Regions from separate parts of the Burkholderia sp. KL41 genome, predicted to be linked through region 2. Evidence: predicted binding sites of a transcription regulator. Region 2 holds the regulator's gene; the other holds the start of a gene.

Region 1 (7,841 bases), 1.2 Mb from region 2:
GCGAGCCGGTAGCCGCCCGGCGTCGCGATGTCGGCCGGCAGCCGGCGCGGCGCGACGGCGCCCCGCACCGGCACGCGCGCGCCGTCGAGCCCGAGTGTCGTCGCACGTTCGCGCAGCGCCGCGACCTGCGCGTCCGGCAGATCGGGCAGGGCGAGCTCGACACCGCGCAATTCGAGCGTGCCGGGCAGCGGCTGCTCGCGCTTCACGCTCGGCAGCGCGCGGCTCGGGTCGGGCCGTGCGGCCACGGGCGGCGCGTTGCCCGTCGAGTTGTTCTGCGCGTCGGCCGGCAGCGATTCGACGTAGCGCAGCTCGTCGTCGGTGTCGTCGTAGCGGAGCACGGCGGGCGGCGCGCCCTCGACGACCACGTACGGGCGCGGGATCACGTCGCTGTAGCGCAGCAGCCAGTATTCGGCGACGAACGGCAGTTCGATGCGTTCGCCCGGTGCCAGCCGCACCGAGCCGGGTTGCGGTGTCAGCTCGTACAGGTCGCCGGTGAGCCGCCGCAGCGCGAAGCCGGGGCGATCGATTCGCAGCAGGCGGCGGATGCTGTGCAGGTAGAGCTTCCAGCCGCCGTCGGCGATCGCCTGGTGGCCGCGGTTCTGCAGGATCAGGCGGCCCGTCGCGCAGGCCGCGCCGTCGGCGCCGAGGTCGGCGCACGGCACGCCGGCCGAGGCCGCGTGATTGTTGTCGACGGTGACGCGCAGCGCGAGGCCGTTCGACAGCCGCGCCGCGAGATCGGCCGGCGGCACGGTTGGACGGGCGGCACCGGCTGCCGCGACCGCCGCACTCGACGCGGGCAGCGCGCCGAGCGCGACCGGCGGCAGTGCCGCGATCAGCACGCCGGCAAACAGGGTGGACAAGGTTCGGCTCATGCGGACTCCTGAGAAAAAAGGGGGGCGTAGCGGCGTCACGGGATGACGTCGCTGCGGGCGGGTCTTTCAACGGAGCTGCGGGGACAACAGGGTGCGCGGGCGATGCGGCTGCCCTGCGCGCAGTCGGCACGCGGATGCGTGCGTTACGGAACGGGCGGCGGGCAGGCGTGCCGGTCGGATCGGCGCGGACGGGTGCGTGTCCTCATCGGCCGGGCACGATGGCGGCCGCGGCTGCGGACGACGCTGACCCTGACGCGGTGGCGACGCGCCCGATGACAAAGGCGCACGCGCGGCCGGCGCGGACGACGGCGGCGCGGGTCGTGGACGAAGCGCAACCGGCCGCCGCGCGGCGACGGCGAGATGGCGCGCACGCGCGCGCCGCATACGGGATTCGCATGTCTCCCCCACCCAGGTGGATTCGGCCTGTCAGCGGCCGTGTCCAAAGATCTTATGAAACCTTTTATTGGTATTCAAGTGGTATCAATCTGGCGCTAAATTGGCATCGGCGTGTCCGGCTTGTCCGGCCTGCCGGGGCGAAAAAAAACCTCGCGCGAGGCGAGGTTCCTTCCGGGCGGCGGCAGCCCGATCGGCCGAACGCGTCAGTTGCGGGGTACGCGTGCTTCCTGCGTCTTCTGCCGTGCTTCGAGCCACATCGCATTGACGATGCCGAACGACAGCGCGACGCCGATACCGAGAATCCAGCTGAAATACCACATGATCCGACTCCTTGCGAAACGGGGGCGGCGGGGCGCCTGCGCGCCCCGGCCGGGTTCAATACATCGAATGCGTGTTCTCTTCGAGCACCTCGCGCGTGACCTTGCCGCGCATCACGCGATACACCCAGCTCGTGTAGAGCAGGATGAGCGGCAGGAACACGATCACCGCGAACAGCATCACCTGCAGCGTCATGTGGCTCGACGTCGAATCCCACACGGTCAGGCTGCTTCTCGGGTCGAGCGACGACGGCATGATGAACGGGAACATCGAGAAGCCGGCGGTCAGGATCACGCCGACGATCATCAGCCCCGTGCAGAAGAAGGCCGTCTTTTCCTGCTTCGAGCCGGCGAGCAGCATCGCCAGCAGGCCGCCCGCGATCCCGACGACGGGCGCCGCGATCATCCACGGGAATTCGCCGTAGTTCGCGAGCCACAGGCCCGAGCCCGCGGCGACGTCCTTGAGCAGCGGGTTCGCGACCGTATCGGTCGGCGCGGCGTGCGTGATGTGGAAGCCGCCGACATACGATGCGATCAGCACGCCGGCCAGCACGAACAGCACGACGGCGAGGAACGACGCCACGCGCAGCGCGATCGATGCGCGGCGCGCGATCACGCCTTCCGTCTTCATCTTGATGAAGGCCGCACCGTGTGCGACGAGCATCGTGAGGCTGACGAGCCCGCACAGCAGCGCGAACGGGTTCAGCAACGCCCAGAAGCCGCCGTAATAGGTCACGCGCAGGTCGCTGTCGAACTTGAACGGCACGCCTTGCAGCAGGTTGCCGAACGCGACGCCGAACACGAGCGCCGGCACGAAGCCGCCGACGAACAGGCCCCAGTCCCAGCCCGCGCGCCAGCGCGGGTCAGGGCGCTTGCTGCGGTAGTCGAAGCCCACCGGCCGGAAGAACAACGCGAACAGCACGAGCAGCATCGCGAAGTAGAAGCCGGAGAACGACGCCGCGTAGACGAGCGGCCAGGCCGCGAACATCGCGCCGCCGGCCGTGATCAGCCACACCTGGTTGCCTTCCCACGTCGCACCGACGGTGTTGACGATGATGCGGCGTTCCTCGTCGGTCTTGCCGAGGAACGGCAGCAGCGCGGTCGCGCCCATGTCGAAGCCGTCGGTGACGGCGAAGCCGATCAGCAGCACGCCGACGAGCAGCCACCAGATCACCTTGAGAGTTGCATAGTCCATAGCGATTCCTTGTTCCGTTTCAGGTGCGTGCTCAGGCCGGGGCGCGCTCGCTGGCCGCCTCGAGTTCGTGGTGATAGCGGCCGGTATGCAGCGACGACGGGCCGAGGCGCGCGTACTTGAACATCAGCTTGATCTCGATGACGAACAGTGCCGTGTAGAACGCGATGAAACCGGCGAGGCTCAGGTACAGGTCCGTCGACGTCAGGCTGGACGCGGACAGATGCGTCGGCAGGATGCCCGCGATCGTCCACGGCTGGCGGCCGAGCTCGGCGACGACCCAGCCGAATTCCGCGGCGAGCCACGGCAGCGGGATTGCCCACACCGCATAGCGCAGGAACCAGCGGCGGTTGTCCTGCAGCAGCTCGCGGCGCGCGCAGAACCAGAACGCGGCTACGAAAGTCGCGAGGAACAGGATGCCGAGGAACACCATCATCCGGAACGAGAAGAACACGGGCGCGACCGGCGGGATGGTCTTCTTCGCGGCGGCCTTGATCTGCTCCGGCGTCGCATCGGTCACGTTCGGCGTGAACTGCTTGAGCATCAACCCGTAGCCGAGATACTGCTTGTGCTGGTCGAACGATGCGCGGGTCGCGTCGCTCGTGTCGCCTTCCTTGATCTTCTGCAATGCGCCGTACGCGACCATCCCGCTCTGGATGTGCTCCTCGCTGCGCTTCGCGAGCTCGCGCAGGCCGATCACCGGTTCGTCGATCGAGCGCGTCGCGATCAGGCCGAGCGCGTACGGGATCTTGATCGCGTAGTCGGTGCGCTCTTCCTTCTGGTTCGGAATGCCGATCAGCGTGAACGAGGCCGGCGCCGGCTGGGTTTCCCATTCCGATTCGATCGCGGCGAGCTTCATCTTCTGCACTTCGCCGGTCGTATAGCCCGACTCGTCGCCGAGCACGATCACGCAAAGCGTCGACGCAAGACCGAAGCCGGCCGCGACCGCGAACGAGCGCAGTGCGAAGTCGGTGTCGCGCTTCTTCAGCAGGTACCACGACGAGATGCCGAGCACGAACATCGCGGCCGTCACGTAGCCGGCCGACACGGTGTGCACGAACTTCACCTGCGCGACCGGGTTGAACAGCACGTCGAACAGGTTCGTCAGCTCCATGCGCATCGTCTGGTAGTTGAACTCGGCGCCGACCGGGTTGTTCATCCAGCCGTTGGCGACGAGGATCCACAGCGCGGACAGGTTCGAGCCCAGCGCGACGAGGAACGTGACCATCAGGTGCTTGACCTTCGACAGGCGGTTCCAGCCGAAGAAGAACAGGCCGACGAACGTCGATTCGAGGAAGAACGCCATCAGGCCTTCGACCGCGAGCGGCACGCCGAAGATGTCGCCGACATAGTGCGAGTAGTACGACCAGTTCGTGCCGAACTGGAATTCGAGCGTGATGCCGGTCGTCACGCCCATCGCGAAGTTGATCCCGAACAGCTTGCCCCAGAACTGGGTCATGTCCTTGTAGACCTGTTTGCCGGTCATCACGTAGACGGCTTCCATGATGACGAGCAGCCAGGACAGGCCGAGCGTCAGCGGCACGAACAGGAAGTGGTAGAGCGCCGTGATGCCGAACTGCAGACGCGACAGATCGACGACTTCGCTACTTATCATGGTGGTCTCCCTCGGTGGGTGCAGGCGCCGGCACCGAGAGCAGCTTCTCGGCGACGGCGGCAGGCGGAAGCGACATGTGCTCGGCCTGCGGATGATTGAAGAATGCGTATTTGAGCGACATCAGGAGGATCAGCTTGACGATCAGCACCAGGCTGATGTCGCGGGCGAGGGTCGGGCCGCGTGCCCACGCGGCGATGCGCGCGCGCCAGCCGATCGAACCGGCCGGCCGCGGGGGAGGCGGCGCTGGCTCTTTATTGATCGAGATCAAGGCGATTTTCCTGAATCGACTTACGTCGGAATTGGGGCGACTTTACGTCGGATTTATGACGGCCGTGAAGCTGTTTTAATCCTTTTGCGCCTGACATGCCAATTTTAAAAGGACGGCTTTCCGCTGCCGAGTGCTGCGCTGCGGCAGACCGTCGCGAAACACGGCCCGAAACTTGAGGCAGATCAAGCTTATGCGGAAGGGGCCCGCGAACCGTCCAATACCTGATCAAACAGGTCGATTAATCGACGGAGAAACGAGCGAAGAGGCGGGCGGAAAGGCGAGTGATAAACCGGCCAAAAACCGGTGAAAAAGGCGGGCAAAAAAAACGCTGCCGGTCAGGCAGCGGTTTTCGATGAGGCGCTTTGAATCGCCAGTGATTTACGCGTATTCGGCGAGGGCAGTGCGCATCTTTTTCATTGCGCTCGCCTCGATCTGGCGGATGCGTTCCGCCGACACGCCGAACTCGGCGGCGAGATCGTGCAGCGTCGAGCCGCCCGAGCCGTCGTCGTCGACGTGCAGCCAGCGCGCCTCGATGATGCGGCGGCTGCGCGCGTCGAGCGCGTCGAGTGCCTGCGCGATGCCGTCCGTCTGCAGCGAGTCGCGCTGACGCGCGGCGAGCACGGCGGTCGGTTCGTTGTGCGAGTCGGCCAGGTAGGCGATCGGTGCGTACGACTCCTCGCCGTCTTCGACCTGCCCTTCGAGCGCGATATCGCCGCCCGACAGGCGCGTTTCCATTTCGGTCACGTCTTCGCGCTTGACGTTGAGCTCTTGTGCGAGGCCGTCGATTTCCTCGGGCGTCATCGCCTGCATGCTCTTCTTGTGGCTGCGCAGGTTGAAGAACAGCTTGCGCTGCGCCTTCGTCGTCGCGACCTTCACCATGCGCCAGTTGCGCAGGATGTACTCGTGGATCTCGGCCTTGATCCAGTGGATCGCGTACGACACGAGACGCACGTTCTGGGCCGGATCGAAGCGCTTCACGGCCTTCATCAGGCCGATGTTGCCTTCCTGGATCAGGTCGCCGTGCGGCAGGCCGTACCCGAGATAGTTGCGCGCGATCGACACGACGAGCCGCAGGTGCGACAGCACGAGGCGGCGTGCCGAGTCGAGATTGTTGCTTTCGCGGAATTCGGTCGCGTACTGGCGTTCCTCTTCTGCCGTCAGCAGCGGAATGCGATTGACGGCCTGGATGTACGCGTCGATGTTGCCAAGCTGGCCCGGCAACATTGATTGAGCTGCGAGCGCCAGCGAGCCTGCCGATTCGGCCTTGGCCGGCGTCGGGCTCAGGATGTTCGGGAGGGTCAGGGCGTTGCTCACTAAAAACTCCTTTGGAATCAGGGACAAACCCCCGGTCTCGAATGAGATTCCGTGGGGCATCTTAGCACTCCCGCAAGCTGAGTGCTAATTCCTTAGAGCAAGCGTGGGCATCGGAGTTCCCGTTTTTCTATCGAGTTAGTCGAGTCGATAGTCTATTCTGCGACAGGGGACGCGCGGCGAAGTTCCGTAAGCCGTTGTTTCAGATGGTAATCAGTAGACGATTTCAATTTTTGTTGTTTTGGAAGGAAGCCATTTCGCTTCGTGATGCCGATCCGAAAAGTCCTTTACCATACCATTCAGTTCGCTTGAGCCGGCCGAAGCGGCAGGTTCCATTCAACCCACAAAGTTGGAGTGTCAGATGAACAATAAGAAGAATCGCCGGCCCCGCAGCCGGCTTGTCCTGCACGCGATGCTGGCGGCGTCCCTTCTGGGAGGATCGGGCGCGGCATTCGCGGATCGATGGGGGATTCAGGCGGGCGGCGGTTTTTCGGATCGCCACGGGGTCGACAAGGGCGATCTCGGCGTGGTGTGGGATCCGGGCTGGAACTGGTGGGAAATGGGCGGTTGGCACTTCGCGTTCGTCGTGGAAGGGCACGCCGGCTACTGGCACACGGGCGGCAACGTTCACGGCAGCATCGGCGAATTCGGCGTGACGCCGCTGTTCCGCTTCATCAAGAGCGCCGGGGAGATTCGCCCGTTCATCGAGGCCGGCGGCGGCGTCCGGCTGCTGACGCACCCGACGATCTCGGATCATTTCTCGCTGGGAACGGCGTTCCAGTTCTCGCCGACCGCGGGGGTGGGCGTGCAGTTCGGCCAACGGCAACAGTATCAGGTCGGCTACCGTTTTGAACATGTGTCTAACGCGGGTATCAAAGAGCCGAATCCTGGTATAAATTTCCACCAGTTCTACGTGCAGTACAACTTCTGATCCGCACGCCCGCGCACGGCGTGCGCGTTGCCGAGGAGTCAGGCGATGGCGAAGGTGATCGATGCGATCCGCGCGCTCGAGCGCGATCGGTTCCGGGCGATGGTGGACGGCGACGGCGAGGCGCTCGGCGCGCTTTTGTCGGACAAGGTGTTCTTCGTGCACACCAACGGCAAACGCGAAACCAAGCAGCAGTTCATCGACGCCATCGTCGCCGGCCGCCGCCGCTATCGCCAGATCGAAATCCAGTCGCAGGATGTGCTGCCCGTCGGCGATGAAACCTGCGTCGTCACCGGGCGCGCGTTGATCGAGATGGAAACGAACAACGGCGGCCTGGTCTTCCCGATTGCGTATACCTCCGTCCACACCCACGAACAGGGCCGCTGGAGCCTGTTCGCGTGGCAGGCGACGCGGTGCGCGACCGAGACATGAGCGCGCGTGGCGCCCGTTTTCATGTCCCGATCGAAGCGGCCTTCTGGGCCGCTTTTTGCTGCCTCGTGCGGCGCGGATCGCGCGGCGCACGAGCGGTCACGCACCGCTCGCTGACGTTTGAACCCTGAAACGGAACCGGCCGTCAGGCCGCCGCGCGGCGATCCGCGCAGTGCCATGCCGAGCGATTGATCGCGCTGACGAGCGCATCGAGCGCGGCGCCCGCCGCATCGGCGTGCAGGCCGACGCCGTGCCGCAGCGGCGCATCGCCGACCCGGCAACCCACCGATACCGCGAGCCGCCCGTCCGTCGTGCGCGCGTGTTCGCACGAAGCAATGTCGATCGCGACGCCGGCGGCGGCCGCGAATGCCGCGGCCAAACGTCGCACGGCATCGTCAGGCGCGATATCCGCCGCGGGCGCCGTCGCGATCTCGCGGTTCTGCCAGCGCGCGCCGTTGCCGTGGCGCGCGGCCGGGCCGTCGGTCTCGAAGAATTCGCGCGCGAACAGCGCGC
Region 2 (7,841 bases):
TTTTCGCCGTGCGCTTCGACCCATGCATCGCCGTTGTCAGCCTTGATGATGGTGTACGGCATCAGGCCGATGTCCTTCTGGACTTCCTTCTCTTCGAAGCGGCGGCCGATCAGGCGCTTCACCGCGAACAGCGTGTTCTTCGGGTTGGTCACCGATTGACGCTTGGCCGGCGCGCCGACGAGCACTTCGTTGTCGTCCATGTAGGCGATGATCGACGGCGTGGTGCGCGTGCCTTCCGAGTTCTCGATGACCTTGACCTGGTTGCCTTCCATGATGGCGACGCACGAGTTCGTGGTGCCGAGGTCAATACCGATGATCTTTCCCATTTTTCCTAATCTCCAGAAATGCTTGTTTGCTGCGCAAAACCCCGCGTTTTGGGGCGGTTTCGCGCGCCAGAATTCAACTCTGTTCCCGAAATGCGTCCGGCCGGTCCGTTTTCAAGACCCGCCGAGCGATGCGGATATTAAATTTTTTCAATCGCCGCCGGCTAGGGGATCGCTGCCCGCCGCCGCGATTTTCGCGCGTGCCGCCGACACGGCCGCCTGGAACTGCGCGAGGCCATGCCAGCCCGTCGCACGGCCGAGCCGCTTGCCGCGGTGGAAGAAGAACCACGTCGGCACACCGTGCAGCCCGAAGCGGCGCCCCAGCTGGTGGTGTTCGTACACGTTGCAATGGAACCACTTCAAGCCCAGCGCGCGGATGGCGTCGGGCTGGGCGAGCATCGCCTTCTTCGCGATCTCGCAGTTGAAGCAGTCGACGCCCCAGAAGAACACCACCGCAAGCGCGTCCCCCGCGCCGTCGATCGCCGCGTCGAACGTACCGGCGTCCAGCGCCTGCATGTCGAACGCGTCAAATGCGGCCGGATCGACGCCGGCGGGCACCATCGCGACGCCCTTACTTCGGCTGCGCGACGGTGACGAGCGCCGGACGCAGCACGCGGTCGGCGATCGTGTAGCCCTTCTGCAGCACCGTGACGACGGTGTTCGGCTCCTGCTCGGCCGGCACCATCGAAATCGCCTGGTGCTGGTGCGGATCGAACTTCTCGCCGACCGGGTTGATCGCGACGACGCGGCCCTTCTCGAGTGCGCTCGTCAGCTGGCGCAGCGTCAGCTCGACGCCTTCGCGCACCTTCGCGATATCGCCGGACGTATCGTTGACGGCCGCTTCCAGGCTGTCCAGCACGGGCAGCAGGTGCTCCGCGAAGCTCTCGATCGCGAACTTGTGCGCCTTCGAGACGTCGTCCTGCGCGCGGCGGCGGACGTTCTCGGTCTCGGCCTTCGCCCGCAGGTAGCTCTCCTGCAGCTCGGCGACCTTGGCTTGAGCCTCCGCGAGCGCCGCGTCGGCTGCTTCGGCGGCGGGAGCAGCGCCTTGCGCCGCCTGCTTCTCGCTGCCGATATCTTCGGCCGATTGGGTAGCCGGGTTCTCTTGCGTGTTTTCCATGTCGCTGAAAGTCGATTAGAGGTTGAAGCCAAATCGGCAACCGCCGGACCGTATACCCGGCGGCACCGCACATTGCTGGTGCAAATAAGGGTGAAAACTGCGATTTCAAGAGGGTTATTCGCCGGCATTCTCCAATGCCGCGAAACAACCGCGCGTCGCACCGGTGCATCGCCCGCATAGTCCGCCACGGCAGGCGAAACGGGCTGTAACAACGCTTACCTGGCAAGTACTAGCTTGGCACAGTCCCGCTGCACTACACTCCACTCAAGCGTCGGAAAAGCGTGTTTACCCTTAGCTGACCGACGCCTTACAACCACCACCTGGCGCCGTTTTCACCCCTTCTCGAGGGGAGTACCGTGAAACTGACCTTTGCGATATCGGTGGTCGCGCTGGTACTCATTGCCGGCACCACCACCATCTGCCTGTCGGGAGCCGTGACCGACCGCACGACCGAATACGGGAGCGCGCGGGCGACGTTCGACCAGATGTTCAGCTCCCACCAGAAAATCTGTCGATGATGCGCCGGTCGCGCTTCGTCGGCCGGCCGTGCAATTCGGCCGCCGGCTCGCGATACGTGCGACGCCGCTCCAGTTCGGCGAGCCGCGCGGCCCGCCCCGCTTCCGTTTCCTCGTAAAGCGTCTGCGCGACGCTCGCCGGCCCGCGCACGTCGCACACGCCGAGGACGGCAATGTGCCAGACGATGCCGTCGATCGCAATTTCGACCTCGTCGCCCACGCGCACTTCCTTCGCCGGCTTGACTGCAGCCCCGCCGATCTTCACGTGCCCCTTGTCGACCGCGTCGGTCGCAAGCGAGCGCGTCTTGAAGAACCGGGCCGCCCACAGCCATTTGTCGATGCGCAGCTTCGCGCCCGGTTCGGTCGAAATCTTGTAATTCATCGCACCTCACCCGCCGTTTCCGGCTGCGCGGCCTTGACCGGCCAGCCCTGCAGATTTTCGGCGACGATCTCGCCGAGCGCGCCGATCCACGCGGGCGCGCCGTTCAGGCACGGAATCCGGTGGAACGCCTTGCCGCCACCGGCGAGGAACTCGTCGCGCACTTCCATGCCGATCTCCTCGATCGTCTCCAGGCAATCGGCCGTGAAACCGGGACAGAACACGTCGGCCCGCTGTACGCCGGCCTCGCCGAACTCGCGCAGCGTCGGCGCGGTATAAGGCTGCAGCCATTCGGCCTTGCCGAAACGCGACTGGAACGTGACGCGGCACTCGGTTGTCGACAGCCCGAGCGCGGCCATCAGCAGCGCACCCGTCTGCTGGCACTGGTCGTGATAGGGATCGCCGAGGTCGAGCGTGCGCTTCGGCACGCCGTGAAAGCTCAGCACGAGCTTGTCGCCGGCCGCGAAGTCCGGCCGGCCGTGCTGCGCCCAATACTGGCGCACCTGCTCGGCCAGCGCGTGGATATAGGCCGGATGGTCGGCGTAGTGCCGTATCGTGCGCACCTCCGGCTGGTTGCGCATGCGCGAAAGCGCGTCGAATGCGGCGTCGAATGCGGTGGCCGTGGTCGACGCCGAGTATTGCGGATACATCGGCATCAGCAGCACGCGCTCGACGCCGGCGCGCTTGAACTGCGCGAGCGCGTGCGAAATGTTCGGACTGCCGTAGCGCATCGCGTAGTCGACCTGCACTTGATAACCGTTCGACGCGAGCAGGTGCCGCACGCCGTCGGTCTGGCGCACGGTATGCACGCGCAGCGGCGAGCCCTCGGGCATCCAGACGGCCGCGTATTTCTTCGCGGACGCACGGCCGCGCAGCGGCAGGATCAGCGTGCGCAGCAGCACCTGCCAGATGGCCTGCGGAATCTCGACGACCCGCGGATCCGACAGGAATTCGGCCAGATAGCGCCGCACGGCACGCGGCGTGGGCGCATCGGGCGTGCCGAGATTGATCAGCAGCACACCGATGCGATGGGCGGCCGCGATACTCGAAGGCGGCTCAAGATCGAAACGCATGGGCAAGAACGTGCTCGGGGCACGGGACCGGACGGCTCTCAATTATAGCGGGCCGCCTCGCGCCGGTCGGCTGGCCGTTCGGCCGACTGTCGGCGCACGCGGCGCCGCGGCACGATGACGGGGCGGGATCGGGCTGGCGCTCGCAGGCTACTGCTGGCTCAGCGTGAGCGACAGCAGCCGCGCGGTGATGTCGACGATCGGGATCACGCGGTTGTACGCCATGCGGGTCGGGCCGATCACGCCGAGCGTGCCGACGATCTGCCCGTTCACCTCGTAAGGGGCGGTAACGACGCTCATTTCCTCGATCGGCACGAGTGTCGATTCGCCGCCGATGAAGATCTGCACGCCCTGGGCGTGGCTCGACACGTCGAGCAGTTGCAGGAGGCCCGTCTTTTGGTCGAATACGTCGAACAGCTTGCGCAGCCGGGCCATGTCGGACGACAGATCCGCCACCTCGAGCAGGTTGCGCTCGCCGGAAATCAGCACGGTGTCCTCGGTGTCGGGCACCTCGGTGCTGGCCGTCACGGCCGCATGCATCAGCGTGGTCATGTCGCCGCGCAACTGGTCGATCTCGTCGCGCAGGCGACGGCGCACCTCGTCGAACGACAGCCCGGCGAAATGCGCGTTGATGTAGTTGGACGCCTCGGTCAGTTGCGACGGCGAGTAGTCGCGCGGCGTCGCGAGCATCCGGTTCTGCACGTCGCCCTCGGGCGTCACGATGATCAGCAGGATGCGCTTGTCCGACAGGCGCATGAACTCGATCTGCTTGAACACGTGGCTGCGGCGCGGCGTCAGCACGACGCCCGCGAACTGCGACAGGTTCGACAGCACGCTCGCCGCGGCCGCCACGACGCGCTGCTGCGGCTCGCCGGCCTGCAGCGTGTTCTGCACCTGCCGCGCGACGGCCTCTGCGTCGATCGGCACCTCGACCGTCAGCATCGTGTCGACGAACAGCCGGTAGCCGCGCGGCGTCGGCACGCGGCCGGCCGACGTGTGCGGGCTCGACACGAGGCCGAGCTCCTCCAGGTCGGACATCACGTTGCGGATCGTCGCCGGGCTCAGCTCGAGCCCGGAGTAACGGGACAACGTGCGCGATCCGACTGGCTGACCGTCGGCGATATACCGTTCGATCAGGGTTTTCAGGAGGGTTCGTGCGCGAGGATCTAGCATGGTGGAAAATTTTAGCGCAACCGCGCGACCGCGGCGAGTGGCGTCAGCCACCGATGCGCGGGCCGACCCGATCCGGCCCCGTCAGCGAACAGCCGGTTCTTTTCGTCAACGAGCTATGGTGTAATGCCGGCATGAAAACCGGTAATCAGTTCAACACTGTCGCGCTCGTCGGCCGGAGCAACACGCCGAACATCGCCGAGCCGCTCGCCACGCTGGCCGCCTGCATTGCCAAGCGGGGCTTCGAGGTCGTCTTCGAAGCCGAGACCGCGCGCGAGATCGGCATCACCGGCTACCCGGCGCTGACCCCGGCCGAAATCGGGGCGCGCGCCGACGTGGCGGTCGTACTGGGCGGCGACGGGACGATGCTCGGCATCGGCCGTCAGCTCGCGCCGTACAAGACACCGCTGATCGGGATCAACCACGGGCGGCTCGGCTTCATCACCGATATCGCGGCGGCCGACATGCAGGCACTCGTCCCGGTGATCCTGTCGGGCAAGTTCGAGCGCGAGGAGCGCTCGCTGCTCGAGGCCCGGATCATGCGCGACGGCGAACCGATCTACCACGCGCTCGCGTTCAACGACGTCGTCGTGAACCGCAGCGGTTTCTCCGGGATGGTCGAGCTGCGCGCGTCGGTCGACGGCCGGTACATGTACAACCAGCGTTCGGACGGCCTGATCGTCGCCACGCCGACCGGCTCGACCGCTTACGCGCTGTCGTCGGCCGGCCCGATCCTCCATCCGCAGCTGCAGGGCATCGTGCTCGTGCCGATTGCGCCGCACGCGCTGTCGAACAGGCCGATCGTACTGCCCGACGATTCGAAGATCGCGATCCAGATCGTCGGCGGGCGCGACGTCAACGTGAACTTCGACATGCAGTCGTTCACGTCGCTCGAACTGAACGACACGATCGAGGTGCGCCGCTCGAAGCACACGGTGCCGTTCCTGCATCCGATCGGCTACAGCTATTTCTCGACGCTGCGCAAGAAGCTGCACTGGAACGAACACGCCTCGAACGAAGACGACAAGGCGTCCTGACGCCGCTCCGCCCGACACCATGCTCCGCCACCTCTCGATCCGCGACTTCGTCATCGTCGCCGCGCTCGATCTCGAATTCGACAGCGGCTTTTCCGTCTTTTCCGGTGAAACCGGCGCCGGGAAATCGATCCTGATCGACGCCCTCGCCCTCGCGCTCGGCGAACGTGCCGACGCGAGCGTCGTGCGCACCGGCTGCGGCCGCGCCGACATCACCGCCGAATTCACGCCGCACGACCGCGTCGCGCGCTGGCTCGACGAACACGCGTTCGACACCGAGGACACCGTGATGCTGCGCCGCGTGATCGACGCGAACGGCCGGTCGCGCGCGTTCATCAACGGCACCAGCGCGACGCTCGCGCAGCTGCGTGAACTCGGCGAAATGCTCGTCGACATCCACGGCCAGCATGCGCACCAGCTGCTGATGCGGCCCGACGCGCAGCGCGAGCTGTTCGACACGCACGCAGGGCTCGTCGCCGATGCGGCGAACGTCGCGCGCGCGTGGCGCGTGTGGCGCGACGCGACGCAGGCGATCGAGGCCGCGAAGGCGCACGAGCGGGAGCTGCAGCTCGAACGCGAAAAGCTCGCGTGGCAGCTCGCCGAGCTCGACAAGCTCGCGCCGCAGCCCGGCGAATGGGACGAAGTCAGCAACGAGCACAAGCGCCTGTCGCATTCGGCGAACCTGATCGACGGCGTGCGCGGCGCACTCAACGCGTTGTCCGAGGCCGACGACGCGATGCTCGCGCAGCTCGGCGCGATCGTGTCGAAGCTGCGCAGCCTGGCCGACTACGACACCTCGCTCGGCGACGCGCTCGCGTCGCTCGAACCAGCCGAGATCCAGCTGCAGGAAGCCGTCTACTCGCTGTCGCACTATGCGCAGCGCGTCGATCTCGATCCCGAGCGGCTCGCGCAGGTCGAAACGCGCCTCGATGCGCTGCACTCGACCGCCCGCAAGTTCCGGTTGCCGCCCGACACGCTGCACGAAGAACACGCGGCACGCCGCGCGCAGCTCGCCGCGCTCGACGCGGCCGCCGATCTCGGTGCGCTCGAGGCGACGCAGGCCAAGGCGCGGGAAGCCTATCTCGCCGATGCCAGGCATCTGTCGAAGGCGCGCGCGCAGGCCGCCAAGGCGCTCGGCACGGCCGTCACGGCCGGCATGCAGGAACTGTCGATGGCGGGCGGAAGCTTTGAAGTCGCGCTCGTCCCGCTCGCCGACGGCGGCCCGCACGGGCTCGAGCAGGTCGAATTCCGGGTCGCCGGCCACCCCGGCGTGCCGCTGCGGCCGCTCGCGAAGGTCGCGTCGGGCGGCGAACTCGCGCGGATCAGCCTTGCGCTCGCAGTGATCGCAAGCGCGGCGAGCCCGACGCCGACGCTGATCTTCGACGAAGTCGATACGGGGATCGGCGGCGGCGTCGCCGAAGTGGTCGGCCGCCTGCTGCACCAGCTCGGGCGCGATCGCCAGGTGCTGTGCGTGACGCACCTGCCGCAGGTCGCCGCGCGCGGCGACCACCACTTCCAGGTCGCGAAGGGCGCCGACGAGCGCGGCGGCACGGTGTCGACGGTCGTCGCGCTCGACCGCGCCAACCGGATCGAGGAAGTCGCGCGGATGCTCGGCGGGCTCGAGATCACGGCCACGACGCGCAAGCACGCGAAGGAAATGCTGGCGGCCTGACGCGGGCACCGCGTCGGCCGAATGCAAAAAGACCGGCGCATGCGCCGGTCTTTTTTTACCGCACGGCCGCTCGCCCGACCGCGCCCGCCCTGCTCCGCGAGTTCGAACGCCCGATTCGAACACCCGACTCAAACGCCCGTTTCAGCCGTCCCGAACACGCGCGCCCACAGCGCCGTCACGGCTGCGCGCTCGTCGGCCACCACGGCCGGATCGACCCGCGCCTTCTCCATCCCGTCGAGCCGCAGCTTGTGCTGCAGCTTCCGGTACTTCCGGTAGGCCGCGCCGACGCGCTCGGCCTCGTCCTCGCCCATCAGCCCGAAGCGCGCGACCTCGCGCAGCAGCGCGATGTTGCCCGTGTTGCGGATCAGCTCGGCGTCGCTCGACGCGTGCAGCAGCACCCAGTACTGGACGATGAATTCGATGTCGACCATCCCGCCGCGATCGTGCTTCAGGTCGAACAGGTCGGTCTGGTTCGGATGGCCGGCAAACACCTTGCCCCGCATGTCGACAATCTCCTTCGCGAGCACGCCGCCGTCGCGCGGCGTCGTCAGCACCTGCTGG

The links. The regulator HrcA, encoded in region 2, represses chaperone genes, less so after heat shock. The targets are predictions, from matches to a motif close to TTAGCACTCNNNNNNNNNGAGTGCTAA.
Region 1: the regulator HrcA is predicted to act here: its motif matches at 6,036-6,062, upstream of rpoH (RNA polymerase sigma factor RpoH).

What each region holds. Positions count from the first base shown of each region.
Region 1 is NZ_CM174446.1:3,351,559-3,359,399, reverse strand. It holds gene PQB87_RS15820 (beta-N-acetylhexosaminidase) at 1-872, opposite strand, end outside; gene cydX (cytochrome bd-I oxidase subunit CydX) at 1,472-1,588, opposite strand; gene cydB (cytochrome d ubiquinol oxidase subunit II) at 1,644-2,780, opposite strand; gene PQB87_RS15805 (cytochrome ubiquinol oxidase subunit I) at 2,812-4,392, opposite strand; gene cydP (cytochrome oxidase putative small subunit CydP) at 4,382-4,666, opposite strand; gene rpoH (RNA polymerase sigma factor RpoH) at 5,039-5,974, opposite strand; gene PQB87_RS15790 (acyloxyacyl hydrolase) at 6,333-6,902, shown strand; gene PQB87_RS15785 (nuclear transport factor 2 family protein) at 6,948-7,331, shown strand; gene leuA (2-isopropylmalate synthase) at 7,474-7,841, opposite strand, start outside.
Region 2 is NZ_CM174446.1:819,953-827,793, reverse strand. It holds gene dnaK (molecular chaperone DnaK) at 1-326, opposite strand, end outside; gene PQB87_RS03940 (thioredoxin family protein) at 474-884, opposite strand; gene grpE (nucleotide exchange factor GrpE) at 895-1,440, opposite strand; gene PQB87_RS03930 (hypothetical protein) at 1,797-1,958, shown strand; gene PQB87_RS03925 (RNA-binding S4 domain-containing protein) at 1,930-2,337, opposite strand; gene hemH (ferrochelatase) at 2,334-3,407, opposite strand; gene hrcA (heat-inducible transcriptional repressor HrcA) at 3,555-4,577, opposite strand; gene PQB87_RS03910 (NAD kinase) at 4,709-5,611, shown strand; gene recN (DNA repair protein RecN) at 5,631-7,280, shown strand; gene glnE (bifunctional [glutamate--ammonia ligase]-adenylyl-L-tyrosine phosphorylase/[glutamate--ammonia-ligase] adenylyltransferase) at 7,409-7,841, opposite strand, start outside.